2 linked regions of the Spiractinospora alimapuensis genome follow. Each later gene encodes a partner of the first gene's protein in a complex. Links are inferred from orthologs where the notes say so. Each region holds a gene or a part of one and is shown in the gene's direction. Other genes may lie near its edges.

Evidence for each region.
Region 2: the proteins of tig (region 1) and rpsG are in contact, whole or in part, in a crystal structure (PDB 3GTY), measured with the Thermotoga maritima proteins. The link is inferred for Spiractinospora alimapuensis from one-to-one orthologs. Residues at the interface, in WP_004081061.1 of Thermotoga maritima: Glu122, Val124, Val129, Leu130, Tyr133, Glu188, Gly259, Ile262, Tyr263, Glu266, Ser270, Glu273, Gln274, Glu277, Arg308, Gln311, Ile312, Ser315, Tyr316, Glu325, Arg329, Arg336, Leu363, Phe366, Trp367, Arg373, Leu377, Arg381, Leu384, Glu387; in WP_004081843.1 of Thermotoga maritima: Lys34, Lys52, Lys55, Glu59, Arg62, Gln63, Glu66, Asn67, Lys69, Val71, Arg95, Ala109, Lys110, Lys111, Gly112, Arg113, Pro114, Glu117, Glu121, Ile124, Ala125, Tyr127, Asn128, Asn129, Thr130, Gly131, Lys135, Asp139, Arg142, Met143.

Annotation. Positions count from the first base shown.
Region 1 is NZ_CP072467.1:5,339,123-5,353,612, forward strand. The notes cover bases 8,394-11,365. They hold tig (trigger factor), read left to right. Parts: upstream 8,394-9,151; coding sequence 9,152-10,579; downstream 10,580-11,365. Other genes in these bases: J4H86_RS24885 (ATP-dependent Clp protease proteolytic subunit), read left to right, coding at 10,816-11,365. Outside these bases: J4H86_RS24835 (GNAT family N-acetyltransferase), read right to left, coding at 1-263; J4H86_RS24840 (PP2C family protein-serine/threonine phosphatase), read left to right, coding at 510-1,622; mgtE (magnesium transporter), read left to right, coding at 1,726-3,075; phosphate ABC transporter substrate-binding protein PstS, read left to right, coding at 3,286-4,392; J4H86_RS24855 (carboxypeptidase-like regulatory domain-containing protein), read right to left, coding at 4,533-4,916; J4H86_RS24860 (phosphoenolpyruvate carboxykinase (GTP)), read left to right, coding at 5,498-7,333; J4H86_RS24865 (ribokinase), read right to left, coding at 7,403-8,293; more of J4H86_RS24885, read left to right, coding at 11,366-11,424; J4H86_RS24890 (ATP-dependent Clp protease proteolytic subunit), read left to right, coding at 11,454-12,113; ATP-dependent Clp protease ATP-binding subunit ClpX, read left to right, coding at 12,293-13,579; J4H86_RS24900 (DUF305 domain-containing protein), read right to left, coding at 13,650-14,372. UniProt on the Bacillus subtilis protein: Involved in protein export. Acts as a chaperone by maintaining the newly synthesized protein in an open conformation. Functions as a peptidyl-prolyl cis-trans isomerase.
Region 2 is NZ_CP072467.1:4,218,512-4,234,764, forward strand. Bases 151-2,929 are described here. They hold rpsG (30S ribosomal protein S7), read left to right. Parts: upstream 151-1,194; coding sequence 1,195-1,665; downstream 1,666-2,929. Other genes in these bases: J4H86_RS19685 (hypothetical protein), read left to right, coding at 151-389; rpsL (30S ribosomal protein S12), read left to right, coding at 821-1,192; fusA (elongation factor G), read left to right, coding at 1,710-2,929. In the rest of the region: more of J4H86_RS19685, read left to right, coding at 1-150; more of fusA, read left to right, coding at 2,930-3,824; tuf (elongation factor Tu), read left to right, coding at 3,892-5,085; rpsJ (30S ribosomal protein S10), read left to right, coding at 5,221-5,529; rplC (50S ribosomal protein L3), read left to right, coding at 5,549-6,199; rplD (50S ribosomal protein L4), read left to right, coding at 6,199-6,867; rplW (50S ribosomal protein L23), read left to right, coding at 6,864-7,154; rplB (50S ribosomal protein L2), read left to right, coding at 7,201-8,034; rpsS (30S ribosomal protein S19), read left to right, coding at 8,047-8,325; rplV (50S ribosomal protein L22), read left to right, coding at 8,395-8,778; rpsC (30S ribosomal protein S3), read left to right, coding at 8,778-9,626; rplP (50S ribosomal protein L16), read left to right, coding at 9,629-10,045; rpmC (50S ribosomal protein L29), read left to right, coding at 10,110-10,367; rpsQ (30S ribosomal protein S17), read left to right, coding at 10,364-10,639; rplN (50S ribosomal protein L14), read left to right, coding at 10,665-11,033; rplX (50S ribosomal protein L24), read left to right, coding at 11,045-11,350; and 9 more genes.

The DNA of each region.
Region 1 (14,490 bases):
ACCCCGCGCCGCCGGTGCGTCGGCAGGGTGGCGATCCCGGTCACGCCTCCCACCGGCATCGACCCTCCGGGAACGCCCATCGTGAAGGAGTGCGTGGCGCCGGTGCCGACGATCTCCTCCCCATCGAAGACCGCCAGCGTCCGGTCGAACTCGATGACTCCGCTGAACCGGTCGCCCGCGGTGGAAGTGTCCTGTGGGGAATTGAACGCGTCCGCGAGGACGAGCGCGTACGTGGGAAATTCGGTCTTGTCGATGGGACGCACCGGCCACGGCTCTGGCGCGGACTGAGGAGAGTGGGGTAGAGACATAGCCAACGTCACTATCAGCGGCGCGACCTTCACCGCCAGCGTTTTTCCTGACTTGTGCCGCGTCTCCCACGGGGGATTTGGATGGGGAGACGTGCTTGTGACCGCGCGAAGCGATACAGTTCGGCACCGGTCGCGCCCAAAGTCCGAAGGAGGAGGGCATATCCCTGGAGTCGCCCGGGGCTGCCTTGCCCACATGACCCGATGAGCACCACTAAAGCCAGTCCTCTCCACCGCGTGTGGCGGTCGCTGCGTTCAGCGGGCCAACGCGCGATGGCGATCGCTCGGCGCAAAGTGCTCTTCCGCTATCGGCTGGTGCTGATCACCCTGGTCGTGTTGGCCGTCGGCATCGCCCTCGGCGCCGTCTACATCGACCCCTGGTGGTTCCCTCCCAGCGCCGTCATCCTCACGGTGCTCGCCGGTGGACTCCTTCTGCGGCGCAAGAGCCTCGCCTTCCTGTTGATCGTCGTCGCCGGCGTTCTGTTGTTCCTGGCGTTTCGGATCGACGTCGCCCAGGTCGGCCCGGGGCTGCTGCTGACGATCGGGGTCACGGCGGTTCTCGCCTACCTGCTCTCCGGGGTGCGCGAACGCCTGGGGGTGCGTGGGCTGCGCGGGGAGCAGATGCTGTTGGAGCTGCGGGACCGGTTGCGTTCCCAAGGCCTGTTGCCGGAGCTACCGGGCACGTGGGGCACGAACTCGGCCCTCGAACAGGCGGGTGGCTCCTCCTTCGGCGGTGACTTCCTGGTGTCCGCGCAACGCGGCAACCGGCTCGAGCTCGCGGTGGTCGACGTCTCCGGCAAGGGGGTCGACGCCGGGACCCGCGCGCTGCTGCTCTCCGGCGCGTTCGGGGGCCTCATCGGGTCGGTACCCAGCGAAGACTTCCTCAGCCACTGCAACGACTACCTGTGGCGGACGGCGTTGGGCGAGGGGTTCGTCACCGCGGTCCACGTCAGTGTCGACCTGGACACCGGCGACTACCGGATCGCCTCGGCCGGACACCCGCCCGCGTTGCACTTCGACTCCGGTAGCGGACAGTGGACCACCACCGACGCCAAAGGCGTCGTGCTGGGCGTGATGGAGGAGACCACCTACGTCCACGCGCACGGACGCATCCGCTCGGGCGACGCGCTGATGCTCTACACCGACGGCCTGATCGAGACCCCCGGCGAGGACCTGGACGCCGGCATCGACCGCCTGCTCGGCGCCGCCGAGGGCATCGTCACCAACGGCTTCCAGGACGGCGCCCGACGTATCGTCGACACGTTGGGCAAGGAAAGCAACGACGACCGTGCCGTTGTCGTCGTCTGGCGCTCCTGAGGTCACCGACACGCCGGGACCCGTCGCGGCGCGCCACGGGAGTTCACCTCTCGGATAGTCCTGAGGGGCCGCGACCAATCACGATCGAACCGGGGAGGCGTGCGTGCCGGAGAGCGATGAGAACGGATCCCCGCGGCTCGACGATGTCGTCGACGGCGGGGACCTGACCGCGATTCGGCTCTGGTTGGCCGAACACCAGCCCTACGAGATCGCCGACGAGCTCGCCCGCATGCACAGCACTCGGGCCATCCTCCCCTTCCGGCTGCTGGACAAGGACCGGGAACTGGAGGTCTTCGAGGAGCTCGACCCGCCGCACCAACAGGAGATCCTCGCGGGGCTGCGCGACACCGCCATGCACGAGCTCCTGGAGGAGATGGAGCCCGACGACCGGGCCCGACTTCTCGGCGAGGTGCCCGCGAAGGTCGCGGCGAGCGCCCTCGCGGGCCTGAGCCCGCAGGAACGCAAGAAAACCGCCGCGCTCCTGGGCTACCCGGAGAACTCCGTCGGCCGGCACATGAGTCCCGAGGCGGTCATCCTGCACCGCGACCTCGCCGTCGGCCGCGCCCTGGAGGTCGTACGCGCCAAAGGGGGCGACGCCGAGACGATCTACACCCTCCCCGTCGTTGACGATGGCCGCCGCCTCGCCGGCACGGTCGAACTCGCGGCGCTGGTGATGGCCGAGCCGGACACGCCGATCAAGGACCTCGTGGATGTGCTGGTCCCTCGCGCCCGCGCGACGGACCCGGCCGAGAACGCGGCGCGACTCATGCAGGAGGCCAACCTGATGGCCCTGCCCGTCGTCGACTCCGAGGAACGTGTCGTGGGCCTGCTGACCTTCGACGACGCCCTGGAACTGATCGAGGCCGCCGACACCGAGGACATCGCCCGCCAGTCCGGAGCCAGCCCCATCTCCGAGCACTACGTGGCCGCCGGCGTGCTGCGCCTCGCCCGGGTGCGGGTGGTGTGGCTGCTGTTGCTCATCATCGCCTCCACACTCACCGTCAGTGTTCTCCAGGGGTTCGAGGCCACCCTCGAACAGGTCACCGCGCTCGCCCTGTTCATCCCCATGCTCACCGGCACCGGGGGCAACGTCGGCTCCCAGTCCGCCACCGCCGTGGTGCGCGCGCTCGCCGTCGGCGAGGTGCGGGTCCGCGACCTGCCCCGCGTGGCGTGGAAGGAATGCCGGGTCGGGCTGTCACTCGGCGCCGTCATGGCCCTCATCGCCCTGACGATCGGCCTGGTCGTCGTCCCCACGCCCGTCGCCCTCGCGGTCGCGCTGTCGATCGTCGTCATCTGTACCTGGGCCGCGATCATCGGAAGCTCCATGCCCCTGCTGGCGCGCCGGGTCGGAGTCGACCCCGCCGTCGTGTCCGCCCCGCTGGTCACCACCCTGGTGGACGCCACCGGCCTCGTCATCTACTTCACCGTCGCCCGCATGCTGCTCGGACTCTGAGGCCGAGCACCGTCAGAACCAGGTCGCGTCCCACCCCAAGAAAGCGGAAACAGCCGGTCAGAACCACGCAAACCCGAATAGACCGGATCCGTTCAGTCCCCGTTCACCTTCCCTGACCTGCGGAGTCACCCTCCGTGCCTAACGTGCCTGGTGGTGCCGCCCGAAAGGCGAGCGCCAGGTAACCAGTCCACCGGGAAGGACACGAGAGCTGTGAAGCTCAGGACCTATAGCCAGTTCGCGGGAGTCGTCGTTCTGGGCGCTCTCGCCCTCTCCGCCTGCGGCTCCGACCAGGCCGTCGACCAGCCCGACGCGGAGAACGGATCCGCCGGTGGCGCCGAGTGCGCCGAGGACGGCGGCACCCTCGCCGGAGCCGGTGCGAGCTCCATGGAGAACGCCATGGCTGCCTGGTCAGCGGGCTACTCCGGCCTCTGCGCCGAGACCTCCGTCGAGTACGACGCCGTCGGCTCCGGCGCCGGGCGGACCCAGTTCATCGACGGTGCCACCCAGTTCGGTGGTTCCGACGCCGCTCTCGACGATGACGAGCACGAGCAGGCCGCCGACCGTTGCGGCTCCGAGGCCGTGAACCTTCCGGCCTACATCTCACCGATCGCGGTGACCTTCAACCTCGAGGGCGTCGACCAGCTCAACCTGACGCCGGAGACGATCGCGGGCATCTTCAACCAGGACATCACCACCTGGGACGCCTCGGAGATCGCGGACGACAACCCCGACGTCGACCTCCCCGACAGCCCCATCATCCCGGTGAACCGGTCCGACGAGTCCGGAACCACCGAGAACTTCACCGCGTACCTCGACGTCGCCGCGGGCGACGCCTGGCCGCACGAGGTCAGTGGTGACTGGCCTGTCGAGCCGGTCGAGGCCGCGCAGGGCAGCTCGGGCGTCGTCTCGGCGATCGAGGGCGGGGAGGGCACCATCGGCTACGTCGACGCCTCCCACGTCGGTGACCTGGGTACCGTCGCGGTCGGGGTCGGCGACGACTTCGTCGAGTACAGCCCCGAGTCCGCCGCCGCCATCGTGGACGCCTCACCGGAGCGCGAAGGTAACGACGAGAACGACCACGCGATCGAGCTCGACTACCTCACCGAGGACTCCTCGGCCTACCCGATCGTCCTGGTCGCCTACGCTCTGGCCTGCATGGAGTACGAGGACGCCGGTGACGCCGAGCGCGTCTCCAGCTTCCTCAACTACATCATCAGCGAGGAAGGCCAGCAGGCCGCCGCGGACGAGGCGGGATCGGCTCCGTTGTCCGACGAGACGCGCGACGCCGTGCTGGAGACCGTCAACCAGATCGCCTAGGCACGCGCGCCACACGCGGGCCAACGCGCGAACGGGCCCCGGACATCTCGACCACCCAGGGGTGGCGGAGGTCCGGGGCCCGTTCGTGTTCCACGACCCACCACCACCGGTAGGTCGTGAGGTCGTACTGGCCCACGGGATCAGTCCGACAGCTCCAGGTCCGCGGTCGCCGGTTCCGAGCCCACCCGCACCTGGACTACGTTCGTGGAGCTCCCCTCCCGGCTTCCGGAGATCTCGTAGTCGCCCTCCGCCAGGCCAGTCCACTCGTAGGTCCCGTCCGCGCCGGTGAGGACCGCCTTCTCCGGGACCGGGTTGGGTGGGTCGCCCACCGAGATCGGGGTGATCAGGACGTCCGACGCCGGGTCGCCGGCGGAGTCCACGACGGTCCCCGTCACGACGCTTGACCCGTCCGGTGCCGGAGCGCCGGCCGTGGCGTCGGAGCTTTCGGCCTCCGACCTGCCACATCCCACGGCGAACAGGACGACGACGGCCAGGCCCGCGACGACAGGCCCAAGCCGACCCACGGCGGAGGCCGACGGTGGGGGAGTCCGGCGATGCGGGCACGGCATCGGTTTCCGGTCGGTGTGCGGCATCTCGCTCCAGTCAGTGGATGGCGTCGCTCATTGTCCCGGGCTGGACACCCGCGTTCGTCGTTCGACGCGCGACCACGGGCGCACGTTGCCCCACAGATCGCCCCGTGAGCCGCCGTAGCGTCCTCCCGGCGAGTGCGTAGGACGGGACGAGGGGGCGCCGTGACGGATGCCACTCGCCACGCGGGTTTCGTCGAGGCGCCCTCGTACGCCCAGGGCCCAGCGCACGCGGCGCGGCGCGGGAACGTGCCAGGCCACGGCGGTACCGGGCGCGAATACGCGACGGTGGAGCGCGCCCCAGCGCGACACCACGGGGGTGGTGGGTCCCTTCTCCGCCCCCCGTTCACCCGCCCCTCACCGACACGCCGTCCCCGCGTCCCCCTCCTCGTCATCGAGGGTTCCGGGCCGATCGGGGGTTCCCACACGATTGGTCTATACCCGCGGTCTATGCCAACTGGCCAGGTCACGAGCGATCGGCCATCATCTGGGCATAGCCCAACGGGAGGAACTGGACTGTGTCTGACCTGATCGACGCCGCGGATACCCCTGCGACCAGCAACCAGGAGCTGCTCGACTGGGTTGCCGACATCGCCGAACTCACGCAGCCCGACCGCGTGGTGTGGTGTGACGGCTCGGAGGAAGAGTGGGAGCGCCTCACCGACGACCTGGTCACCGCCGGCACGTTGCGGCGGCTGAATCCAGAACTCCGCCCGAACAGCTTCTACGCGCGCTCCGACCCCAGCGACGTGGCGCGGGTGGAGGACCGCACCTTCATCTGTTCGGAGCGTGAGCAGGACGCGGGGCCGACGAACAACTGGGTCGCGCCGGCCGACATGCGGCGTACGCTCAACGAGGTCTTCTCCGGCTGCATGCGCGGCCGCACCATGTACGTGGTCCCGTTCTGCATGGGTCCGCTGGGCGGAAGCATCTCCCAACTGGGCGTCGAGATCACCGACTCGCCCTACGTCGTGGTGTCCATGCGGATCATGACGCGCATCGGGACCCCCGCTCTGCGGCTGATCGAGGAGCGCGGATCGTTCGTCCCCGCCGTCCACTCCGTCGGCGCGCCGCTGGAGCCCGGACAGCAGGACGTCGCCTGGCCCTGCAGCAGCACCAAGTACATCACGCACTTCCCGGAGACGCGGGAGATCTGGTCCTACGGTTCCGGCTACGGCGGCAACGCCCTGTTGGGCAAGAAGTGCTACGCCCTGCGCATCGCCTCGGTGATGGCCCGCGACGAGGGCTGGATGGCCGAGCACATGCTCATCCTGAAGGTCACCCCGCCGAAGGGCGACACCCACTACGTCGCGGCCGCGTTCCCCAGCGCGTGCGGCAAGACCAACCTCGCGATGCTGCAGCCCACCATCCCGGGGTGGAAGGTCGAGACCGTCGGCGACGACATCGCCTGGATGCGCTTCGACGGCGACGGCCAACTGCGCGCCATCAACCCCGAGGCGGGGTTCTTCGGCGTCGCCCCCGGAACGGGACAGTCCACCAACGCCAACGCGGTCACCACTCTGTGGGGCAACACCATCTTCACCAACGTCGCGCTCACTGACGACGGCGACGTCTGGTGGGAGGGGCTCACCGACGAGCCCCCGGCGCACCTCACCGACTGGAAGGGCCGCGACTGGACTCCGGACGCCACCGAACCGGCGGCGCACCCCAACGCGCGCTTCACCGTGCCGGCCGCCCAGGCGCCCACCATCGCCCCCGAGTGGGAGGACCCCGCCGGCGTACCGATCTCGGCGATCCTGTTCGGAGGCCGCCGCGCGACCGCCGTCCCGCTGGCCAACGAGGCCCTCAGTTGGCAGCACGGCGTCTTCCTGGGCGCGAACGTCTCCTCGGAGAAGACCGCCGCCGCGGAAGGCAAGGTCGGTGAACTGCGCCGCGACCCGTTCGCCATGCTGCCCTTCTGCGGCTACAACATGGGCGACTACTTCAAACACTGGCTGGACATCGGCCGGGCCACCTCGGCGGAGAAGCTGCCCCGCATCTTCTACGTCAACTGGTTCCGCAAGGACGCCGACGGTCGCATCATCTGGCCGGGCTTCGGCGAGAACAGCCGGGTCCTGAAGTGGATCGTCGAGCGGCTCCAGGGTGAGGCCCAGGCACAGGCCACACCCATCGGTCACGTGCCGACGCCCGAGTCACTGGACACCGCCGGACTCGACCTGGCCGACGCCGAGCTGCGCGAGCTGCTGCGCGTCGACCCAGAGGTGTGGCGTCAGGAGGCCGACCTCATCCCCGACTTCTTCAAGACGTTCGGGGACCATCTCCCCAGCGAGCTGTGGGACGAGTACAAGGCACTCCGGGAGCGCCTGGACGCCGGTTCGGACACGGCACGGTGAGGAGCCTGAGCGTGCCGGAGTGAGGCCGGGGGCCGCCGGCGGGAGTTGGGGCACGCGTCCGTGCGTGTTCTAGCCCGCCGGCGGTACGTCCTCGGGCCGGGGGAAGGAGCTCTGCGCGCCCTCCTTGGTGACCGCCGCGGCGCCGACCCGTGCGGCGTAGGCGGCCGCCGCCGTCAGTGAGGCGCCGTCCGCCAGGCGCGCCGCCAAAGCTCCAGTGAACGCGTCGCCCGCCCCCGTGGTGTCCACGGGGGAGACGCGCGGACTGGGAACGGCCGTCACCGTGCCTGGCTCCGCCACCACGGCCCCCTCCGCGCCCAGGGTGACCACGACCGAGGCGGGCCCGCGGTCAAGCAGCGCCTTCGCGCTGTCCACCGGACTCCCGGCCGCGGCCTCGCCGAGGAGGAACGCGGCCTCGTGCTCGTTCACCACCAGCGGGTCACACAGCTCCAACAGCTCCTTGGGGACGTCACGGGCGGGGGAGAGGTTGAGAACCACCCGCCGCGCGACACGAGCGGCCGCGAGAACCGCGGGCATCGGAATCTCAAGCTGCATCGACGTGACGGCGGCGTCCCGCAGCAACGGGGCCGCGGCGGCGACCTCGTCCTCGCCGAGTTCCGCGTTCGCGCCCGGCGACACCACGATGGTGTTGTCGCCGTCGGCGCCCACCGTGATCACGGCCACACCGGTGGCGGTCGGGACCCGCCCCACATGGCCGGTGTCCACCCCGGCGCCCCGCATCGACTCCAGCAGGAAGTCCCCGTGCGCGTCGGTGCCCACCAGGCCCACGAACGCCACGTCCGCCCCCAGACGTCCCGCGGCCACGGACTGGTTCCCGCCCTTCCCGCCGGGGAACGTCGCGAGATCGGAACCCAGCACGGTCTCACCCGGTGAGGGATGGCGGTCCACCCGAACCACCAGATCCGCGTTGGCCGACCCCACCACAACAACCCTGGAGCTCACGAGTATCCCCTCTCCCGCACGGTCCGCCTCACGGTAGCGGGTCGGTCCGACGTGAGGAACGTTGACCTGGGTATGCGTCCATCACCACCGCGGTGGTGATGGACCGTGCCATGGCGACGCGTGGTGCGTCTCGCCGGGTGGAGGCAGCCTCGTCACTTCCGTCGTTCCGTCCCGCTCATGGCGGTCGCAGCGGAACGATACGGGGCCAATGTGCCGCACCATGGCACCGACGACGACCGAATCGGCGACGTCACCGGGCAGGAGGTGGAGTGGGTCGTCCCCGAGGGGCCGTGTGCAAGTGGAGTCACGGGGGCTCGGGCGGTCCAGTAAGGAGTCAGGTCGAACCCTGTCTCCTATGAGGACAAAAAAGCCTGACCTCGAGTAATTCCGAGGTCAGGCCCTTTATCGGTGGAGCGGGTGACGGGAATCGAACCCGCATAACCAGCTTGGAAGGCTGGGGCTCTACCATTGAGCTACACCCGCATGGCGCCGAGCGCCCAGAGTTTCCTCTAGACTCGGTTCGCGCCGACAGGGATAAGACTACAGTCTCTGTGGGACTGGTGCATTCGCGGCCCGCATAATGGGTCGGGAGCGGGGAGTAGCGCAGCTTGGTTAGCGCGCATGCTTTGGGAGCATGAGGCCGCGGGTTCGAATCCCGCCTCCCCGACGGATAGGTCTTGGGCCACGCCGCACTGACGTGCCTGGTGTCTGCCCTAGACTTGGCGTGACTGGCTGAAGGTCAGGTCGGAGACCCACGAGTCCATACGGCCGTGCCGCCCCCGTCGCCGGCGGCCAGAGTCTCGCGTTGCCCTAACACAGCCGGAACAAGCCAGCCGGAAACCCTAGGAGTACTGCCCCGTGAAGACCGATGTCGAGGAGCTCAGCCCGACCCGGGTCAAGCTGACCATCGAGGTTCCGTTCGAAGAGCTGGACCACGCCTTCGACGTGACCTACAAGTCGCTGGCCAAGCAGGTTCGGATCAAGGGATTCCGGCCGGGCAAGGCGCCGGCGCGGCTCATCGACCGCTTCGTGGGACGCGGTGTCGTGCTCAACGAGGCCGTGAACCACGCCGTTCCGGAGCTGTACAACCAGGCCGTCCGTGAGGAGGAGGTCGTCGCCCTCGGACAGCCCGAGGTCGAGATCACCAAGCTGGACGACGGCAGCGAGCTCGCCTTCACCGCCGAGGTGGACGTGCGGCCCAAGTTCGAGGTCACCGACTTCGAGGGCCTCGAGGTCACCGTGGACGACGCGGGCGTGACCGACGAGCGCGTCGACGAGCAGCTCAAGAACCTGCGTGAGCGGTTCTCCACGCTCACCGGTGTCGAGCGCGCGGCCGAGGACGGCGACCACGTGTCCATCGACCTCGCGGCCTCCGTCGACGGCGAGCCCCTGGAGGACGTCCAGGTCAACGGCTTCTCCTACGAGGTCGGCACCAACACCATGCTGGAGGGCCTGGACGACACCCTGCGGGGGATGTCCGCCGGCGACTCCACCACCTTCTCCACCACCCTGGTCGGTGGCGAGCACGAGGGCACCGAGGCCGACGTGGCCGTCACCGTGCACAGCGTCAAGACCAAGGAACTGCCCGAGCTGGACGACGAGTTCGCCCAGATGGCCAGTGAGTTCGACACCGTCGAGGAACTGCGCGCCGACGTCCGCAACCGCATCGAGCAGATGCGCCGGATCCAGCAGCTCACCCAGGCGCGTGACCGCGCCTTGGAGAAGCTCATCGAGACGATCGACGTGCCGCTGCCCGACTCCGTGGTCAAGGAGGAGGCCGACCGGCGTCGGGAGAACCTCACCGAGCAGCTCCAGCGCAGCGGGCTCTCCCTCGAGGACTACCTGTCGTCGCAGGAGCAGTCCCAGGAGGACTACGACACCGAGCTCGACTCCGGTGCCCGCTCCGCGGTCAAGGCCGGCTTCGTCCTGGACCAGATCGCGCAGCAGGAAGAGCTCAGCGCCGACAACCAGGAGCTCAGCCGCTACGTGACCGAGCAGGCCCAGCGGATGGGCGTCTCGCCGGAGCAGCTCGCCCGCCACCTCACCGAGTCCAACCAGATCGGTGTCGCCTACACCGAGGTGGTGCGGTCCAAGGCCCTGGACCTCCTGGTCTCCAAGGCCACGGTGACCGACGAGTCCGGCAACACCATCGAGACCGGCTCCGAGGACGAGGAGTCGGCCGAGGACGCCGCCGAGGCGGTGACCGGTGACGACACCGAGTCCGCCGCGGACACCTCCGAGGCCGCGGAGGAGAAGAACGAGACCGAGGACGCCGCGAAGTCCTGAGCAGGCGCCGCTGGTCAGACAGCGTGACGAAGACGCGGCCCCGCACCGGTTTCCGGTGCGGGGCCGCGGCCTTGTCGAGGGCGCGGGTTTCGGGGGCGAGACCTGCGCTCAAAGCGAACACCGACGATATAGGGACACCCGAGGCTCCCACGGGGGTTAGTGTCGCAACCGTGGCAACCGTTTCGAATCCGGAGCAGGGGACTACTGTGTCGCCGACTATCCAAGCGTCCACGCGGATCGACGCCCGCGCACCTGAGACGCCTTTCCCCGCCTTGCTGGAGCAGACGTCACAGCGTCTGCTGCGCCAGCGCATCATTTTCCTCGGCCAGCAGGTCGACGAGGAGATCGCGAACCGTATCGTCGGTGAGCTTCTGCTGCTGTCCGCGGAGGACCGGCAGGCCGACATCACCCTCTACATCAACTCGCCCGGCGGGTCGGTGCACGCGGGTATGGCGATCTATGACGTGATGCAGTACATCCCCAATGACGTGGTCACGGTCGGGATGGGCCTCGCGGCCTCCATGGGGCAGCTCCTGCTGTGCGCGGGTGCGCACGGCAAGCGCTACGCCCTTCCCCACACGCGGGTGCTGATGCACCAGCCGTCCGGGGGCGTTGGTGGTACCGCGAGCGACATCCTCATCCGGGCCGAGGACCTGATGTACATGAAGCGCTCGCTGTTCGAGGTGATCTCGCACCACACCGGACAGAGCACCGAGCAGATCACCGTCGACGCCGAGCGTGACCGCTGGTTCACCGCGGAAGAGGCCAAGGCCTACGGCTTCATCGACGACGTGTCGGGCAGCGCTCCTGCGGCCGCTGCCGCCACGAAGCGCAAGAAGTCCTGAGCGGCCGTACCGAGAGCGGAGACACCACTGTGAACGACTTCACCACGCACGCGGCATCGGGTGTGGGGCCGACTTCCCCGCAGTCGCGGTACATCATCCCCTCCTTCGTCGAGCGCACCGCGTACGGCGTGAAGGAGATGAACCCGTACAACAAGCTGTTCGAGGACCGGATCATCTTCGTCGGGGTGCAGATCGACGACACCTCGGCCAACGACATCATGGCCCAGCTCATCACGCTGGAGCACATGGACTCCGACCGCGACATCCAGATGTACATCAACTCCCCGGGTGGATCCTTCACCTCGTTGATGGCCATCTACGACACGATGCAGTTCGTACGGCCCGACATCCAGACCACCTGCATCGGGCAGGCCGCGTCCGCGGCGGCCGTGTTGCTGGCGGCGGGTGCCCCGGGCAAGCGGCTGTGCCTGCCCAACGCCCGGATCCTGCTGCACCAGCCGGCGACGGAGGGAATGTTCGGTCAGGCGACTGACATCGAGATCCACGCCCGCGAGATCATGCGGATCCGCGAGCAGCTCGAGACGACGCTGGCGCGACACACCGACAAGACGCAAGAAGAGATCTCGAAGGACATCGAGCGGGACAAGATTCTGACCGCGGATGAGGCCAAGGCCTACGGCATTGTCGACGACGTGCTGCCGTATCGGAAGTCAACAACGAAGAAGTAACGGTGCGCGGGGACGTATGGTGAAGGGAGGGCGAATCCTCGCCTAGGCTCGACAGGGGTACGAATCGTCTCGCCGCTCCCCAGCCAGGGGCGCGTATGCTCATCACGAGGCGGTGCACGCCTAGAGGGTCCATCCGCCCCGCGACACTGGGGTGACACTCATGTATAAGGAGTAGCTGGGTGGGACGCATCGGCGACGGTGGAGACCTGCTGAAGTGCTCGTTCTGCGGCAAGAGCCAAAAGCAGGTGAAGAAGCTCATTGCCGGACCGATAGGTGTGTACATCTGCGACGAGTGCATCGACCTGTGCAACGAGATCCTCGAGGAGGAGCTCGCCGAGACCGGTGAGGTCGAGTGGGGCAGCCTTCCCAAACCACGGGAGATCTACGAGTTCCTGGACACCTACGTGGTGGGCCAGGAGCAGGCGAAGAAGGCGCTCTCGGTAGCGGTGTACAACCACTACAAGCGGGTGCAGTCAGAGGGTGAGGGACCCCGCGACGAGAATATCGAGATCGCGAAGTCCAACATCCTGCTCCTCGGCCCGACCGGGTCGGGCAAGACTCTGCTCGCCCAGACGCTCGCGAAGATTCTCAACGTCCCGTTCGCCATCGCCGACGTCACCGCCCTCACCGAGGCCGGCTACGTGGGCGAGGACGTCGAGAACATCCTGCTGAAGCTGATTCAGGCCGCCGACTACGACGTGAAGAAGGCCGAGACCGGCATCATCTACCTGGATGAGGTCGACAAGGTCGCCCGCAAGAGCGAGAACCCCTCGATCACGCGGGACGTCTCCGGCGAGGGTGTGCAGCAGGCCCTGCTGAAGATCCTCGAGGGCACGACGGCCAGTGTGCCGCCGCAGGGCGGCCGCAAGCATCCGCACCAGGAGTTCATCCAGATCGACACCACGAACGTGTTGTTCATCTGTGGTGGGGCCTTCGCCGGGCTGGACCAGATCATCGAGTCGCGTGTGGGCCGGCAGCGGATGGGCTTCAACAACGTGCTGCACGCGCAGAAGGAGGTCAACACCAGTGACCCCTTCGCGGACGTCATGCCAGAGGACCTGCTGAAGTTCGGGATGATCCCGGAGTTCGTGGGCCGGCTGCCCGTCATCACCAGCGTGCACAACCTGGACCGTCCGGCGTTGATCAGGATCCTCACCGAGCCGCGCAACGCTCTGGTCAAGCAGTACCGCAAGCTGTTCGAACTGGACGGCGTCGACCTGGAGTTCTCCGAGGACGCCCTGGAGGCGATCGCGGACCAGGCCATCATGCGGGGGACGGGCGCGCGTGGTCTGCGGGCCATCATCGAGGAGGTCCTGCTCTCGGTGATGTACGAAGTGCCCAGCCGCGAGGACGTCGAACAGGTCATCATCACGCGTGAGGCCGTGCTGGAGCACGTCAACCCGACGATCGTTCCACGCGCGTCCTCCTCGCCGCGGCGTTCGCAGAAGACGGAGAAGAGCGCCTAACCACGTCCGCCCCCGGGCCACGTCCCAGTGGCGACGGTGTGCTCCCGGGGCGGGCGGGCAGGATCGGCGCTCACGCGCCGTCGGCGTCGGAATCGTTCTCCTCGCCGCCGTCCTCGGTGAGGATGCCCTGGAGTCGGGTGATCTCCACGGCCTGTTCCAGGGCCATCTCGCTGGCGAGGTTGTACACGACGGGGTGCTCACCGTCGCGGAGCACCTCCTCGGCCATGACGATGGCGCCCTCGTGGTGCTGGACCATGTACTCCACGAAGAGCTCGTCGAACTCCGTCCCCGAGGCGTCGGTGAGCTCGTCCATCTGTTCCGGCGTGAGCATCCCCTCCATGTCCTCGTGGGTGTGGTCGAGGGTCACGCAGTCCTCGGTGTCGTGGTGGGCGCCTTCGAGGTCCAGACCGCAGTAGTTCCGGTGGGCCGGACTGTCGCGCGCGGGAGCGTAGACGTTCAGCTCCAGCCACGCCTCCATAAGTTCGATCTCGCCCTGCTGGCCCACCGACATCCGTTCGGCGATGGTGTCGATGCTGGGGTCGTCGTGGCGGGACTCCACGAGGTCGGTCATTTCCAGCGCCTGCTCGTGGTGGGCGACCATCCGGTGCATGAAGTCGGCGTCGGTCTCGTTGTGCGCGATGTCCGTCGCGTCCTGGACGTCGGCGAGGCTGAGCTCGCTGGGTTCGTCGCCGGGTGCGCCGGGGTCCAACGGTGGGGGATCGGCGCTGTCCGCGGACCCGGAGCAGGCCACCGCGGACAGAACCACGGCGAGCGCCGCCGGCAGAGTGAACACCACGGGACGTTGGTGCGGCGTGCGTCCGCCGGAGGGGCGCGAGTCGACACGGTCGCCGCCACCTCGGTCCCCGTGCGCCGTCCCGAACGTGCTTCCACCCCGCCTGACCATGGCGTCC
Region 2 (16,253 bases), 1.1 Mb from region 1 along the record:
CCGAGTTCGACAACCGGGGGGCCAACCGTGGTCTCCGGGCGCGCATCGGCAAGAACTCCTTCGCTGACGAGTTCCCCGACTTCGACGAGAGCCAGGGCGGAGAGGTCGTCTATCCGGGGTACGACAACATCGCCTACCTCCCGGAGACCGCCGGCACCGCCAAGGCCGTCCTGGGGTTGGGTATCGCTTCGGTGCTGTTCTTCCCCCTCGGGCTGATCCTCGGTGCGATCGGCCTGCTGCTCGCGCCGAAGGCCCGACGGAGTATCCGGGAGTCCAACGGCGAGCTCGAAGGTAACGGAATCGTTGCGGCTGGCGCGGTCCTGTCCTGCGTGGGGATTGTTCTCTTCGTCGTCGCCGTGATTCTCGCCGCTGTTGTGGTGCTGTTCTGAGCTGGTGTGGAACATGAGTGAGCAGCGAAGGAAGATCATCGCAGGATGCGACATGTTCGCTCGGCACAGACGGTAGACTCACACCAGGTTCACGGCGGTCGAAGTACCCTGCCCGAGACGTGACTCTGCGTTTTGACCAGGTCGCGGTCCTTAGGTAGGATCCAACTTTGTGCCCGTGATCCCACGGGCACACGTGTGCGTCTTTACGGTCCCTTCCGGCCTTTCGTGCCGAGTGTTGGGGGCTACAGGCGGCATGTGATGCCTTCCTCCCTGGAGAACCGGCTGCGGGGCCGGAGTGAGTAGCCGCCCCCTTGGCGTGGGGAGCAGGCCGACACGCCCGGGTGCGGGGGTCGGGGAAGCAGTCAAGTTTCAGCAGCTCGCGGAAGCGAGATCGCCAAACCGGCGTTGTCAGACGGGAAGACGGAGTCGCGGTGCCCACTATCCAGCAGCTGGTCCGCAAGGGTCGCCAGGACAAGACGACGAAGAACAAGACCCCGGCGCTCAAGGGGAGTCCGCAGCGTCGTGGTGTGTGTACACGTGTTTACACCACCACACCGAAGAAGCCGAACTCCGCCCTGCGCAAGGTCGCGCGTGTGCGACTGAGCAGCGGGATCGAGGTCACGGCCTACATTCCTGGCGTGGGTCACAACCTGCAGGACCACTCCATCGTCCTGGTGCGTGGTGGTCGTGTGAAGGACCTGCCCGGTGTCCGGTACAAGGTGATCCGCGGCGCTCTGGACACCCAGGGTGTCCGTAACCGCAAGCAGGCGCGTAGCCGGTACGGCGCGAAGAAGGAGAAGTAGAGATGCCCCGCAAGGGTCCCGCTCCGAAGCGACAGCTGATCACCGACCCCGTCTACGGCTCGCCGTTGGTCACCGCACTGATCAACAAGGTGCTGCTGGATGGCAAGCGTGCGCTCGCCCAGAACATCGTCTACGGCGCGCTGGAAGGCGCCCGGGACAAGACGGGCCAGGAGCCGCTGGTTCTGCTGAAGCGCGCCCTCGACAACGTGAAGCCCTCCCTCGAGGTGCGCAGCCGCCGTGTCGGTGGCGCCACCTACCAGGTGCCCGTCGAGGTCCGGGCGACCCGCAGCACCACCCTCGCGCTGCGCTGGCTGGTCCAGTACTCGCGTCAGCGTCGCGAGAAGACCATGACCGACCGCCTGATGAACGAGCTCGTCGATGCCAGCAATGGCCTGGGCGCCAGCGTCAAACGTCGGGAAGACACCCACAAGATGGCGGAGTCCAACCGGGCATTCGCTCACTACCGCTGGTGACACCCGGCGGGGACACCTGAGAGAGACCGAGAGAAGCCGAAACCATGGCTACCACAGCTCTTGACCTGGCCAAGGTCCGCAACATCGGGATCATGGCGCACATCGACGCGGGTAAGACCACGACGACCGAGCGGATCCTCTTCTACACCGGCGTGAACTACAAGCTGGGTGAAGTCCACGAGGGCGCGGCCACCATGGACTGGATGAAAGAGGAGCAGCAGCGGGGTATCACCATCACCTCCGCGGCGACCACCACGCAGTGGGACGATCACACGATCAACCTGATCGACACCCCTGGGCACGTGGACTTCACCGTTGAGGTGGAGCGCAACCTCCGAGTGCTCGACGGCGCGGTGGCGGTCTTCGACGCCAAGGAAGGTGTCGAGCCCCAGTCCGAGACGGTGTGGCGCCAGGCCGACCGCTACAACGTCCCGCGGATCTGTTTCGTCAACAAGATGGACAAGATCGGTGCGGAGTTCCAGCGCTGCGTCGACATGATCTCTGACCGTCTCGGGGCCACCCCGCTGGCCGTTCAGCTTCCGATCGGTGCCGAGGCGGACTTCAAGGGCGTCATCGACCTGATCCACATGAAGGCCTACGTCTGGAGCGAGGAGGCGTCCAAGGGCGAGGCGTACGACGTCATCGAGATCCCCGAGACGCACGCGGACGCCGCCCGCGAGGCCCACAGCAAGCTGGTGGAGTCGTTGGCTGAGGTCGACGACGAGATCATGGAGCTGTACCTGGAGGGTGAGGAGCCCACCGCCGAGCAGATGGTCCCCGCCATTCGTCGGGCGACGGTCACCAGTTCCGCCGTGCCGGTGCTGTGCGGAACCGCGTTCAAGAACAAGGGTGTGCAGCCGCTGCTCGACGCGGTCGTGGCGTTCCTTCCCTCGCCGCTGGACATCGAGGGCATCACCGGGCACGACCCCAAGGACGAGTCCGAGGAAGCCTCGCTCGTGCGTAAGCCCAGCGAGTCCGAGCCGTTCTCCGCTCTGGTCTTCAAGATCATGAGCGACCAGCACCTCGGCAAGCTGACCTACCTGCGCGTCTACTCCGGCGTGCTCGAGGCCGGCACCCAGGTGCTCAACAGCGTCAAGGGGCGCAAGGAGCGCATCGGCAAGATCTACCGGATGCACTCCAACAAGCGCACCGAGATCGAGCGGGTGGGCGCGGGCGACATCGTCGCGGTCATGGGTCTGAAGGACACCACGACGGGCGAGACGCTCTGCGACCAGAGCGCCCCGATCGTGCTTGAGTCGATGACCTTCCCGGCGACGGTGATCCAGGTCGCGATCGAGCCCAAGACCAAGAGCGACCAGGAGAAGCTCGGTACGGCGATTCAGCGCCTGGCCGAGGAGGACCCGTCGTTCCAGGTGCAGACCGACGACGAGACCGGTCAGACGGTCATCGCCGGCATGGGCGAACTCCACCTCGAGGTTCTGGTGAACCGCATGCGGGACGAGTTCAAGGTCGAGGCCAACATCGGTAAGCCGCAGGTCGCCTACCGCGAGACCATCCGCAAGAAGGTCACGAAGGTCGAGTACACCCACAAGAAGCAGACGGGTGGATCCGGGCAGTTCGGCCGGGTCATCATCGACCTCGAACCGTTGGCCGCCGACGGTGAGGGTGACACCAGCGGCTACGAGTTCGTCAACAACATCACCGGTGGTCGCATCCCGCGGGAGTACATCCCGTCGGTCGACGCCGGATGCCAAGAGGCGGCCGAGTTCGGCATCATGGCCGGATACCCCATCGTGGGGGTCAAGGTCACGCTTCAGGACGGTCAGTACCACGACGTCGACTCCTCGGAGCTGGCGTTCAAGGTCGCTGGCTCGATGGCGTTCAAGGAAGCGGCCCGCAAGGCGAGTCCCGCCCTGCTGGAGCCGGTGATGGACGTCGAGGTCACGACGCCCGAGGAGTACATGGGCGACGTGATCGGCGACCTGAACTCCCGCCGGGGGCAGGTGCAGTCGATGGGCGAACGTGCCGGTGCACGGATCGTCAAGGCGTTGGTTCCCCTGTCAGAGATGTTCGGCTACGTGGGTGATCTGCGCAGCCGCACGCAGGGACGCGCGCAGTACACCATGCAGTTCGACTCCTACGATGAGGTCCCGTCCAGCATCGCGGAGGAGATCATGGCGAAGGCGCGCGGCGAGTAGCCGACGCCCGCCAGTCAGGGAGCAAGCTCGTACGCCAAACGGCGTTAGATCCAGTAGGAGAAGTGCAGTGGCGAAGGCCAAGTTCGAGCGGACAAAGCCGCACGTAAACATCGGGACCATTGGTCACATCGACCACGGGAAGACGACGCTGACTGCGGCGATCAGCAAGGTCCTGCACGACGCGTACCCGGACCTGAACCCGCAGACGCCCTTCGACGACATTGACAAGGCCCCCGAAGAGCGCGAGCGCGGGATCACGATCTCCATCGCTCACATCGAGTACCAGACCGAGGCGCGGCACTACGCTCACGTGGACTGCCCGGGTCACGCGGACTACGTCAAGAACATGATCACCGGTGCCGCGCAGATGGACGGTGCGATCCTCGTGGTCGCCGCCACTGACGGCCCGATGCCGCAGACCCGTGAGCACGTGCTGCTCGCCCGTCAGGTCGGCGTTCCGTACATCGTTGTCGCCCTGAACAAGGCCGACATGGTGGACGACGAGGAGATCTTCGAGCTCGTCGAGCTCGAGGTGCGGGAGCTGCTCACCGAGCAGGACTTCCCCGGCGACGACCTCCCGGTGGTCAAGGTTTCCGCGCTGAAGGCCCTCGAGGGCGACGCGGACGCGGCCCAGGGTGTCCTGGAGCTGCTCAACGCCGTGGACGAGAACGTCCCGCAGCCCGAGCGTCCCGTGGACCAGCCGTTCCTCATGCCGATCGAGGACGTCTTCTCGATCACCGGCCGCGGCACCGTCGTGACCGGCCGCATCGAGCGCGGTATCGTCAACGTGAACGAGACCGTCGACATCGTCGGCATCAAGGAAGACAAGCAGACCACCACCGTTACCGGTGTTGAGATGTTCCGCAAGCTGCTGGACCAGGGTCAGGCGGGCGACAACGTCGGCCTCCTGCTCCGCGGCACCAAGCGTGAGGACGTCGAGCGCGGCCAGGTCGTGATCAAGCCCGGCACGACCACCCCGCACACCGAGTTCGAGGCCCAGGTTGTCATCCTGTCCAAGGATGAGGGTGGACGGCACACGCCGTTCTTCAACAAGTACCGGCCGCAGTTCTACTTCCGTACCACCGACGTCACCGGCGAGGTCACCCTCCCCGAGGGCACCGAGATGGTCATGCCCGGGGACAACACCTCGATGCACGTCCAGCTCATCCAGCCGGTGGCCATGGAGGAGGGCCTGAAGTTCGCCATCCGTGAGGGTGGTCGGACCGTGGGCGCTGGCCAGGTCACCAAGGTCATCAAGTAAGACGGCGCATTGGCGGTCGGACCGCGTGGACGGTCCGACCGCCCGTCATGAACGACGACATCGGGCTGGGGCCACCGCGAGCCTTAATCACGCGGTGGCACTTAAGACACTGAAGCGAAGGACGGCAAGGCCACCATGGCGGGACAGAAGATCCGCATTCGGCTCAAGGCCTACGACCACGAGGTCATCGACAGCTCGGCGCGCAGGATTGTCGAGACTGTCACGAGGACCGGCGCACAGGTCGCTGGCCCGGTGCCGTTGCCGACGGAGAAGAACGTTTACTGCGTTATCCGCTCACCGCACAAGTACAAGGACTCGCGGGAGCACTTCGAGATGCGCACGCACAAGCGGCTGATCGACATCATCGATCCGACGCCCAAGACCGTGGACTCCCTCATGCGGCTTGATCTCCCGGCGGGCGTCGACATCGAGATCAAGCTGTAGGGGACGCACAGACATGGTCATGACAAAGCAGATCAAGGGCATCGTGGGCGAGAAGCTCGGCATGACCCAGGTCTTTGACGAAGACGGCAAGGTTACGCCCGTGACCGTGCTGAAGGCCGGTCCGTGCGTCGTAAGCCGAATCCGTACGCAGGACGCGGACGGTTACACCGCGGTCCAGCTCGGGTTCGGCAACGTCAACCCGCGCAAGGTCAACAAGCCCCTCGGCGACTACCTGCGTCGGCACGAGCTGACCCCTCGGCGTTACTACGTCGAGGTGCGTACGGGTGACGCGGAGGAGTACAGCCTCGGTCAGGAGCTGACCGCGGACCTGTTCGCCGCCGGCGACAACGTCGACGTCACGGGCAAGAGCAAGGGCAAGGGTTTCGCCGGTGTGATGAAGCGCCACGGCTTCCACGGCCTCGGCGCGTCGCACGGTACCCAGAAGAAGCACCGTTCCCCGGGTTCCATCGGGGGATGCGCGACGCCTGGACGCGTTTTCAAGGGAATGCGGATGGCGGGCCGCGCCGGCAACGAGCGCACGACGGTCCAGAACCTGCAGGTGCACTCGGTGGATCCGGAAAAGGGCCTCATCGTGGTCAAGGGCGCCGTTCCCGGCCCCAACCGCGGTCTGGTCGTGGTTCGCACCGCGGTGAAGGGGGCGAGTAACTGATGGCGGCCATCGAGGTCACGACGCCTGAGGGTGCGGCCGGCCGTACCGTCGAGCTGCCCGCTGGGATTTTCGAGCAGCAGGTGAACATCCCGCTGATCCACCAGGTCGTGGTGGGCCAGCAGGCCGCGGGCCGGCAGGGCACGCACTCCACCAAGACCCGCGGCGAGGTCCGCGGTGGTGGCAAGAAGCCGTACCGGCAGAAGGGCACCGGTCGCGCCCGCCAGGGATCGATCCGCGCACCCCAGTTCACTGGTGGTGGCGTGGTGCACGGTCCCAAGCCGCGCGACTACACCCAGCGGACCCCCAAGAAGATGAAGGCGGCCGCGCTCCGGGGCGCGTTGACGGACCGGGCCAACCACGGCCGGATCCACGTCGTCACCGAGTTCGTCGGCGAGGACGTCACCGCCAAGCGCACGCAGACGGCACTGCGCGTTCTGCGGGAGATCACGCAGAACAAGCGGATCCTGGTGGTGCTCGAGCACGAGGACCAGGTCAACCGGCTCGCGCTGCGTAACCTCCCCGAGGTGCACCTGCTGGACGCCGACCAGGTGAACACGCAGGACGTGCTGCTCTCCGACGACATCGTGTTCACGGAGAAGGCGTACGAGTCGTTCCTGCGCCACTGTGAGAAGCGCGCCGGTGGCGTGCGCGAGGAGGCTGCGCAGTGAGGATCGTCGACCCCCGGGACATCATCATCGAACCGGTGATCTCGGAGAAGAGCTACGGGCTGCTGGACGAGAACAAGTACACGTTCATCGTCCGTCCCGACGCCAACAAGACCCAGATCCGTCTGGCTGTCGAGAAGATCTTCGAGGTCAAGGTCACCAACGTCAACACGCTTAACCGCCCCGGGAAGCGCAAGCGCACCCGGTTCGGGTTCGGGCAGCGTCCCGGTACCAAGCGCGCGATCGTGAGCGTGGCAGAGGGCGACCGAATCGACATCTTCGGCACCTGATCCGTCAGGTCCGACTGAGTGTCCCAGAAAGGAATGCGCGAAGAAGATGGGCATTCGCAAGTTCAAACCAACGACGCCCGGGCGGCGTGGCGGTAGCTCCAGCGATTTCGTGGAGATTACCCGCTCCGAGCCGGAGAAGTCGTTGGTCCGTCCGCTCCACTCCAAGGGTGGGCGTAACAACAACGGCCGTATTACCGCACGGCACCAGGGCGGCGGGCACAAGCGCGCCTACCGCGTCATTGACTTCCGTCGCGACGACAAGGACGGCATCCCGGCGAAGGTCGCTCACATCGAGTACGACCCGAACCGTACCGCGCGGATCGCGCTGCTGCACTACGTCGACGGCGCCAAGCGCTACATCCTCGCTCCGGCCGGGCTCGGCCAGGGCGACAAGATCGAGAACGGCCCCCAGGCTGACATCAAGCCGGGCAACTGCCTGCCGCTGCGCAACATCCCCACCGGCACGATGATCCACGCGGTGGAGCTGAAGCCGGGTGGCGGCGCCAAGCTGGGCCGTTCGGCCGGATCCTCCATCCAGCTCCTCGCCAAGGAAGGCGCGTACGCGACGCTGCGGATGCCCTCCGGCGAGATGCGCCAGGTGGAGATCAAGTGCCGCGCCACCGTGGGACAGGTCGGCAACGCCGAGCAGTCCAACATCAACTGGGGCAAGGCCGGCCGCATGCGGTGGAAGGGCCGTCGGCCCACCGTCCGTGGTGTTGTCATGAACCCGGTGGACCACCCGCTCGGTGGTGGTGAGGGCAAGAGCTCCGGTGGGCGTCACCCAGTGAGCCCGTGGGGTAAGCCCGAAGGCCGTACCCGGAAGAAGGGCAAGCCCAGTGACCGGCTCATCGTGCGTCGGCGTAGCAAGAAGAAGCGGTAAGGAGCACGTCCGATGCCACGTAGCCTAAAGAAGGGACCCTTCGTTGACGAGCACCTTTTGAAGAAGGTGCAGGTTCAGCTTGAGAAGGGCAGCAAGAACGTCATCAAGACCTGGTCACGCAGGTCCATGATCATTCCAGAAATGATCGGTCTGACCATTGCGGTTCACGACGGCCGCAAGCACGTCCCCGTGTTCGTCTCGGAGACCATGGTCGGCCACAAGCTCGGTGAGTTCGCTCCGACGCGCACTTTCCGCAGCCACGTTAAAGAGGACCGCCGCAGCCGCCGATAGGTGGCCGTCGACGGACGTCGAAACAGTTGCCATCCCCCCACGGGGGACGAGTTTTGCGAGGGAAGAGCGATGGAAACGAGGGCACAGGCACGGTTCGTCCGTGTTACGCCCCGAAAGGCCCGCCGTGTGGTGGACCTGATCCGCGGGCTGCCCGCAGACGAGGCACAGGCGGTGCTGCGGTTCGCGCCACAGTCAGCGAGTGAACCGGTGGGCAAGGTGCTCGCGAGCGCCATCGCCAACGCCGAGCACAACGACGAGCAGGACCGCGACAGTCTGGTGGTCAGCCGCGCCTGGGTGGACGAAGGTCCGACCCTGAAGCGGATCCAGCCGCGAGGCTTCGGTCGTGCTTTCCGGGTGACCAAGCGAACGTCACACATCACCGTTGTCGTCGCGTCGCCGGACAGCGAGACCGTCGGGGCCTCGTCCACTACGAGCAAGGGAAGGACCCGATAGTGGGGCAGAAGATCAACCCGCACGGGTTCCGGCTGGGCATCACCACCGACTTCAAGAGCCGGTGGTACGCCGACAAGCTGTACAAGGACTACGTCAAGGAGGACGTGGCGATCCGCCGCCTCCTCACCCGGGGCATGGAGCGCGCCGGAATCTCCAAGGTGGAGATCGAGCGCACCCGCGACCGGGTTCGGGTGGACATTCACACCGCCCGTCCCGGCATCGTGATCGGCCGTCGGGGAGTCGAGGCGGACCGGATCCGCGCCGACCTTGAGAAGCTGACCAAGAAGCAGGTCCAGCTCAACGTCCTTGAGGTGAAGAACCCCGAGATCGACGCTCAGCTCGTCGCTCAGGGTGTCGCGGAGCAGCTGTCAAGCCGGGTCTCGTTCCGACGGGCTATGCGTAAGGCAATCCAGGGCGCGATGAAGGGTGGCGCCAAGGGCATCCGCGTTCAGTGTGGTGGACGCCTGGGTGGGGCTGAGATGTCCCGCTCGGAGTTCTACCGCGAGGGACGCGTGCCCCTGCACACCCTCCGTGCCGACATCGACTACGGCTTCTACGAGGCCCGTACGACCTTCGGGCGTATCGGCGTCAAGGTGTGGATCTACAAGGGCGAGGCCCCGCAGACCCGCGCCGAGCGCGAGGCGGCCCAGGCGGCACAGCGTGCCGCCGGCGGTCCGCCGAGCGGTGGCCAGCAGCGTCGTGAGCGTTCGTCGCAGCGTCGTCGTCGTGGTGGCCAGCAGGGCGGTCAGCAGGGTGGAGCCCCGGCTCAGGCGAGCCAGGGATCCGGCCAGCAGGCGTCCGCTCCTGAGGCCGCGGCGAAGCCGTCCTCCGAGGGAGAGGGGAGCTAGACATGCTGATTCCCCGGAAGGTCAAGTACCGCAAGCAGCACCACCCGAGCCTCAGGGGCCGGGCCAAGGGCGGTACCACCATCAACTTCGGTGAGTTCGGCATTCAGGCGCTGGAGTCGGCGTACGTCACGAACCGCCAGATCGAGGCCGCGCGTATCGCCATGACGCGACACATTCGTCGTGGCGGCAAGGTCTGGATCAACATCTTCCCGGACCGTCCACTGACGAAGAAGCCGGCCGAGACCCGCATGGGTTCCGGTAAGGGTTCTCCCGAGTGGTGGGTCGCGCCGGTCAAGCCCGGACGCGTCATGTTCGAGCTGTCGGGTGTTCCGGAGTCGGTGGCCAAGGAAGCGCTCCGTCGCGCGATGCACAAGTTGCCGATGAAGTGCAAGTTCGTCAAGCGCGACACATGGGAGTGAGTGCAGTTCCCATGAATCGTGAAGCACAGTCAGGCAAGTTCGCACAGTGTGAAGTGGAGGCGTGATGGCCAAGTCCCAGACCGCCGAGGAGCTTCGGGACCAGTCCTTGGAGGACCTGGTCGCCAAGCTCAAGGAGTCGAAGGAGGAGCTGTTCAACCTCCGCTTCCAGGCAGCCACAGGCCAGCTCGACAACCACAGTCGGCTGCGTATCGTGCGCAAGGAGATCGCCCGGATCTACACGGTCATGCGTGAGCACGAACTCGGCATCTTGCGACTGGCCGGCGAGTCGGCTGAGGAGACGAAGGAAGAAGCAGCCGAATGAGTGACACCGGTACCGCCGAGGTTCGCAATTACCGCAAGACGCGTGAAGGCTACGTGGTCAGCGACAAGATGGACAAGACCGTTGTCGTCGAGGTCGAGGACCGTGTGAAGCACGCGCTTTACGGCAAGGTGATCCGGCGCACGAAGAAGTACAAGGCTCACGACGAGGCGAACACCTGCGGCGTGGGCGACCGGGTTCGCCTCATGGAGACCCGCCCGATGTCCGCGACCAAGCGCTGGCGCGTCGTGGAGATCCTGGAGAAGGCCAAGTAGCCCAAAGCAAGCATCAGGAGCAGACGTGATTCAGCAGGAGTCGCGACTCAAGGTCGCCGACAACACGGGTGCCAAGGAGATCTTGACCATCCGTGTCCTCGGCGGCTCGGGCCGGCGCTACGCGGGCATCGGCGACACCGTGGTCGCGACGGTGAAGGACGCCTTGCCCGGCGCCGGAGTCAAAAAGGGCGATGTCGTCAAGGCCGTCGTGGTCCGGGCCGCCAAGGAGCGGCGCCGGCCGGACGGCTCCTACATCCGCTTCGACGAGAACGCCGCAGTCCTCATCAAGGATGGTGGGGACCCGCGGGGAACCCGTATCTTCGGTCCCGTCGGCCGTGAGCTGCGGGACAAGAAGTTCATGCGCATCATCTCGCTAGCGCCGGAGGTGCTCTGACCATGTCGGGTTTGAAGATCAAAAAGGGTGACGAGGTCATCGTCATCGCCGGCAAGGACAAGGGAGCCACGGGGACGGTCGTCAAGGCCCTTCCCCGAGAGGACCGCGTCGTTGTCGAGGGCGTGAACATCATCAAGAAGCACAGGCGAGCGAACCGCGCGGGCGGGCAGCAGGGTGAGGTCATCACCCGCGAGGCCCCGATCCACGTCAGCAATGTCGCGATCGTGGAGGACGGCAAGCCCACGCGCGTCGGTTACCGCTTCGAGGAGGACGGGACCAAGGTCCGTATCTCCCGCCGTACCGGTAAGGACATCTGATGACGGTAACAGCCGACGACAGGGCCGCCCCACCGGTACCGCGGCTCAAGGAGACGTACCGCAACGAGATCGTTCCCGCGCTGCGGGACGAGTTCGGCTACGCCAACGTGATGCAGGTTCCCGGGATCGTCAAGGTCTCGGTGAACATGGGTGTTGGTGAGGCCGCCCGGGACGCGAAGCTGATCCAGGGCGCGGTCGCCGACATCTCCCTGATCACCGGGCAGAAGCCGCGGATTAACCGCGCGCGTAAGTCCATCGCGCAGTTCAAGCTGCGTGAGGGCATGCCGATCGGTGTGAACACCACCATCCGGGGCGACCGGATGTGGGAGTTCCTCGACCGCCTCCTCAGCCTTGCGCTTCCGCGAATCCGGGACTTCCGGGGGTTGTCGCCCAAGCAGTTCGACGGTCAGGGCAACTACACCTTCGGGTTGACCGAGCAGGTCATGTTCCACGAGATCGACCCGGACAAGGTCGACCGTCAGCGGGGCATGGACATCACCGTCGTCACGACGGCGACCACCGACGAGGAGGGGCGCAGCCTGCTCCGGCGGCTCGGATTCCCCTTCAAGGAAGCCTGAGGGGAAGAGTATGGCGAAGAAGTCACTGATCGCGAAGGCGAACCGGAAGCCGAAGTTCTCCGTGCGCGCGTACACTCGTTGCTCGCGGTGCGGACGGCCCCGTGCGGTTTTCCGCAAGTTCGGGCTGTGCCGGATCTGCTTCCGGGAGATGGCCCACCGCGGCGAGCTGCCGGGCATCACCAAGTCCAGCTGGTAGCTGGCAGCCGGCGCCCCAGCCGGACACAGACAGAATCAACCGGGTGTTCACCGCGGTATGGCACGAGCGATCGCTCGCGCCCGAACGCGTGAACATCCATGACTACACCGCAGGTCCGCCTCGTGCTAGCGCGGGGGAACGGTTGTGACCGGGAGTGAGATCCCGCAGCGGAAACCGCGGTGAGGAAGGGCCAATCGGCCATGACGATGACCGACCCGATCGCAGACATGTTGACGCGTCTGCGCAACGCGAACTCGGCGTATCACGAGACCGTGAGCATGCCGTTTTCCAAGATCAAGGCGCACATCGCCGAGATTTTGCAGAAGGAGGGCTACGTCCAAGGGTGGCGGACCGCCGAGGCGCCCGTGGGGCAGAACCTTGTGGTCGACCTGAAGTACGGCCCCACCCGGGAGCGCTCCATCGCCGGACTGCGCCGGGTCTCCAAGCCGGGGCTGCGGGTGTACGCGAAGAAGGACAACCTGCCGCGCGTACTCGGCGGCCTGGGCGTTGCCATCATCTCGACGTCCGGTGGACTGATGACCGACAAGCAGGCGAAGAAGAATGGCGTGGGCGGCGAAGTCCTCGCCTACGTCTGGTGAGGGAGGGATTGTGTCGCGTATAGGTAGGCTGCCGATCCCGGTTCCCTCGGGTGTCGAGGTGACGGTTGACGGGCAGCACGTCAAGGTCAAGGGCTCCAAGGGCGAGCTCTCGCACACGGTTGACCATCCGATCATCGTTGAGGTGGAGGACGGCACCATTCAGGTGAGCCGTCCGGATGATCTTCCGGCCACTCGCTCGCTGCACGGGCTGACCCGTGCGCTGCTGGCGAACCTGATCCAGGGTGTGTCCCAGGGCTTCACCAAGACCCTGGAGATCACCGGCGTGGGTTACCGCGTCGTGTCGAAGGGCTCCGGACTGGAGTTCTCCCTGGGCTACAGTCACACGATCCCGATGCAGCCGCCGGAGGGCATCACCTTCCGGGTGGAGAAGCCGACGCTTCTGCACGTGGACGGGATCGACAAGCAGTTGGTTGGGCAGGTCGCGGCCAACATTCGTGCCCTGCGCAAGCCTGACCCGTACAAGGCGAAGGGCGTGCGCTACCAAGGCGAACGGATCCGCCGCAAGGCCGGGAAGGCTGGTAAGTAGGCATGTCGAAGTCCGTGAAAGTGGGGAGCTCCGCTTCCCGCGACGCAGCCCGGGCACGGCGCCACCGGCGGGTCCGCAAGAAGGTGGCCGGTACGCCGGTCCGTCCGCGTCTGGTTGTCACGCGTTCGCTGAGGCACATGGTGGCCCAGGTCATCGACGACGTTGCCGGCCACACGCTGGCTTCCGCCTCGACGATGGACACCTCCCTTCGTTCTGCGACGGCGGAGAAGACCGACAAGGCCCGGCAGGTTGGGGAGCTCGTCGCCGAGCGCGCCAAGCAGGCCGGAGTCACCACGGTCGTGTTCGACCGTGGAGGCCACAAGTACCACGGCCGGGTCGCCGCAGTCGCCGATGGGGCGCGCAGTGGGGGGCTGGAGCTGTGAGCGGAGTTAGCACCCCCGGGCAGGAACTGCCCGTTGACGAGATGAGGGATCACTGATGGCTGCAGCACCGCGGCGCGGCGCCGGCGGCGAGCGGCGGGAGCGCCGCGACGATCGCCGCGGCGGCTCCGCCGACAAGGGTGTCTCTTACATCGAACGTGTTGTGAAGATCAACCGCGTGGCGAAGGTCGTCAAGGGCGGGCGTCGCTTCAGCTTCACCGCACTCGTGGTGGTGGGCGACGGTGACGGGATGGTCGGTGTCGGTTACGGCAAGGCCAAGGAAGTTCCCGCCGCCATCGCCAAGGGTGTCGAAGAGGCCAAGAAGAACTTCTTCAAGGTCCCGCGGATCCAGGGCACCATCACCCACCGGGTCCAGGGCGAGGACGCCGCCGGAGTCGTGCTCCTGCGGCCGGCCGCTCCCGGTACCGGTGTTATCGCCGGTGGTCCGGTGCGTGCGGTTCTGGAGTGCGCGGGTATCCACGACATCCTCAGCAAGTCGCTGGGGTCGTCCAACCCGATCAACATCGTGCACGCCACCGTCGCCGCCCTGCGGGGTCTGAGCCGTCCGGAGGAGATCGCGGCCCGCCGTGGTCTTCCGCTGGAGGAGGTCGCCCCGGCCGCCATGCTGCGCGCACGCGCGGAAGCGAAGGCGGTCTAGCCATGGCGCAGTTGAAGATTACGCAGGTCCGTTCCTCCATCGGTGGGCGGCACAACCAGCGCGAGACGCTGCGGACGCTCGGCCTCGGGCGTATCGGCAAGTCCGTCACGCGTGAGGACCGTCCCGAGGTGCGCGGACAGATCAACGTCGTGTCACACCTGGTCGACGTCGAGGACGTGGCCGGTGACAGTGCGGAGGGAGGTCGCTAATGAGTGAGAGTCCGCTCGACGAGCCGCTCAAGCTGCACCACCTGCGTCCCGCCGAAGGAGCCAAGAAGGCGCGGATCCGTAAGGGTCGCGGCGAGGCTTCCAAGGGCAAGACCGCTGGCCGCGGAACAAAGGGAACCAAGGCGCGGTCCACCGTGCCGGTCGGTTTCGAGGGTGGCCAGATGCCCCTGATCCGGCGGATCCCGAAGCTCAAGGGGTTCAGCAACCACCTGTTCAAGGTCACCTATCAGGTGGTCAACCTGGACAAGATCGCTGAGCTCTACCCGGACGGTGGCGAGGTCACCGCGGCGGGGCTGGCGGAGCGGGGCGCAGTGCGCAAGAACCACCGCGTGAAGATCCTGGGGACCGGGGACATCTCGGTCGCGGTCCAGGTCAACGTGGACGCTGTGTCGAACTCGGCCCGCGAGAAGATCACCGCTGCGGGTGGCAGCATCGCGGAGTCCTAGGCATGATCCACCCTCTGGACGCCGGCGGCTCACCCTGATTGAAGGGTGCAGAAGCCGGCGTCCAGTCGTATGGGCTGCTAGGGTCGGTTCGATGGTTCCTAACTCCCCCGCACTCGGCACTTCCGGTGCCCGTGGTGTGGGGTGTGGGTGATCCATCGATCCAGCACCCCGGAGGCGTGGGCGGCCACTCACGCTGACCGTGTCCCCATGGCCAGGTAACTCAAGGTAATGAGAGCCCCCGACGATCCCGGATCGGCCGCGATGCCGTCAGGCGATCCCGTAGCCGGTGCCGCACAGGAGGAGACGTGCTAGGTGCGTTCGTCCGTGCGTTCAGCACGCCCGACCTGCGTAACAAGCTGCTGTTCACCCTGTTTATCCTGACGCTGTTCCGGCTCGGCTCCGTGGTGCCGGCCCCTGGGATTGACTCGGTCGCGATCAGCCAGTGTGTGTCCGACGTCCGAGCCGCGGACGAGACGGGGCTGTACTCGCTCCTGCACATGTTCAGCGGTGGGGCGCTACTACAGCTGTCGATCTTCGCGCTGGGCATCATGCCCTACATCACCTCCAGCATCATCCTGAACCTGCTGACGGTGGTGATTCCGCGCCTGGAGGCGCTGAAGAAGGAGGGCCAGAGCGGCCAGGCCAAGATCACGCAGTACACGCGTTATCTGACGCTGGCGCTCGCCGTCCTGCAGTCCACCAGCATCGTGGCGACCGCCCGAACGGGGCAGCTCTTCGGTGGCGCACAGGGGCCCTGTAACCCGCAGGACTACATGCCGTTCCTCGGCACGCCCAACGAGCTGATGGCCACCATCACCATCGTGGTCGTGATGACCGCCGGAACCGCCGTGATCATGTGGTTCGGCGAGCAGATCACCCAGCGTGGGGTCGGCAACGGCATGTCGCTGCTGATCTTCACCGCGATCATCGCGATCTTCCCCGCCGAGATCAGCCGGATGTGGGCGGAGGAAAGCCCCTGGATGTTCGGCATCATCATCGCCGCGGGCCTCGCCCTGATCACCGGTGTGGTGTTCGTCGAGCAGGCGCAGCGCCGGATCCCGGTGCAGTACGCCAAGCGGATGGTCGGGCGCCGGATGTACGGCGGCAGCTCCACCTACATCCCGCTGAAGGTCAACCAGGCGGGTGTGATCCCGGTCATCTTCGCCTCGGCGATCCTCTACCTGCCGCAGCTCTTCCTCGGGTTCGTGGGGCCGGAGTCCGACGGCTGGTTCGCCCGGACCCTGACGACCTACTTCAACCCCGCCGACACGC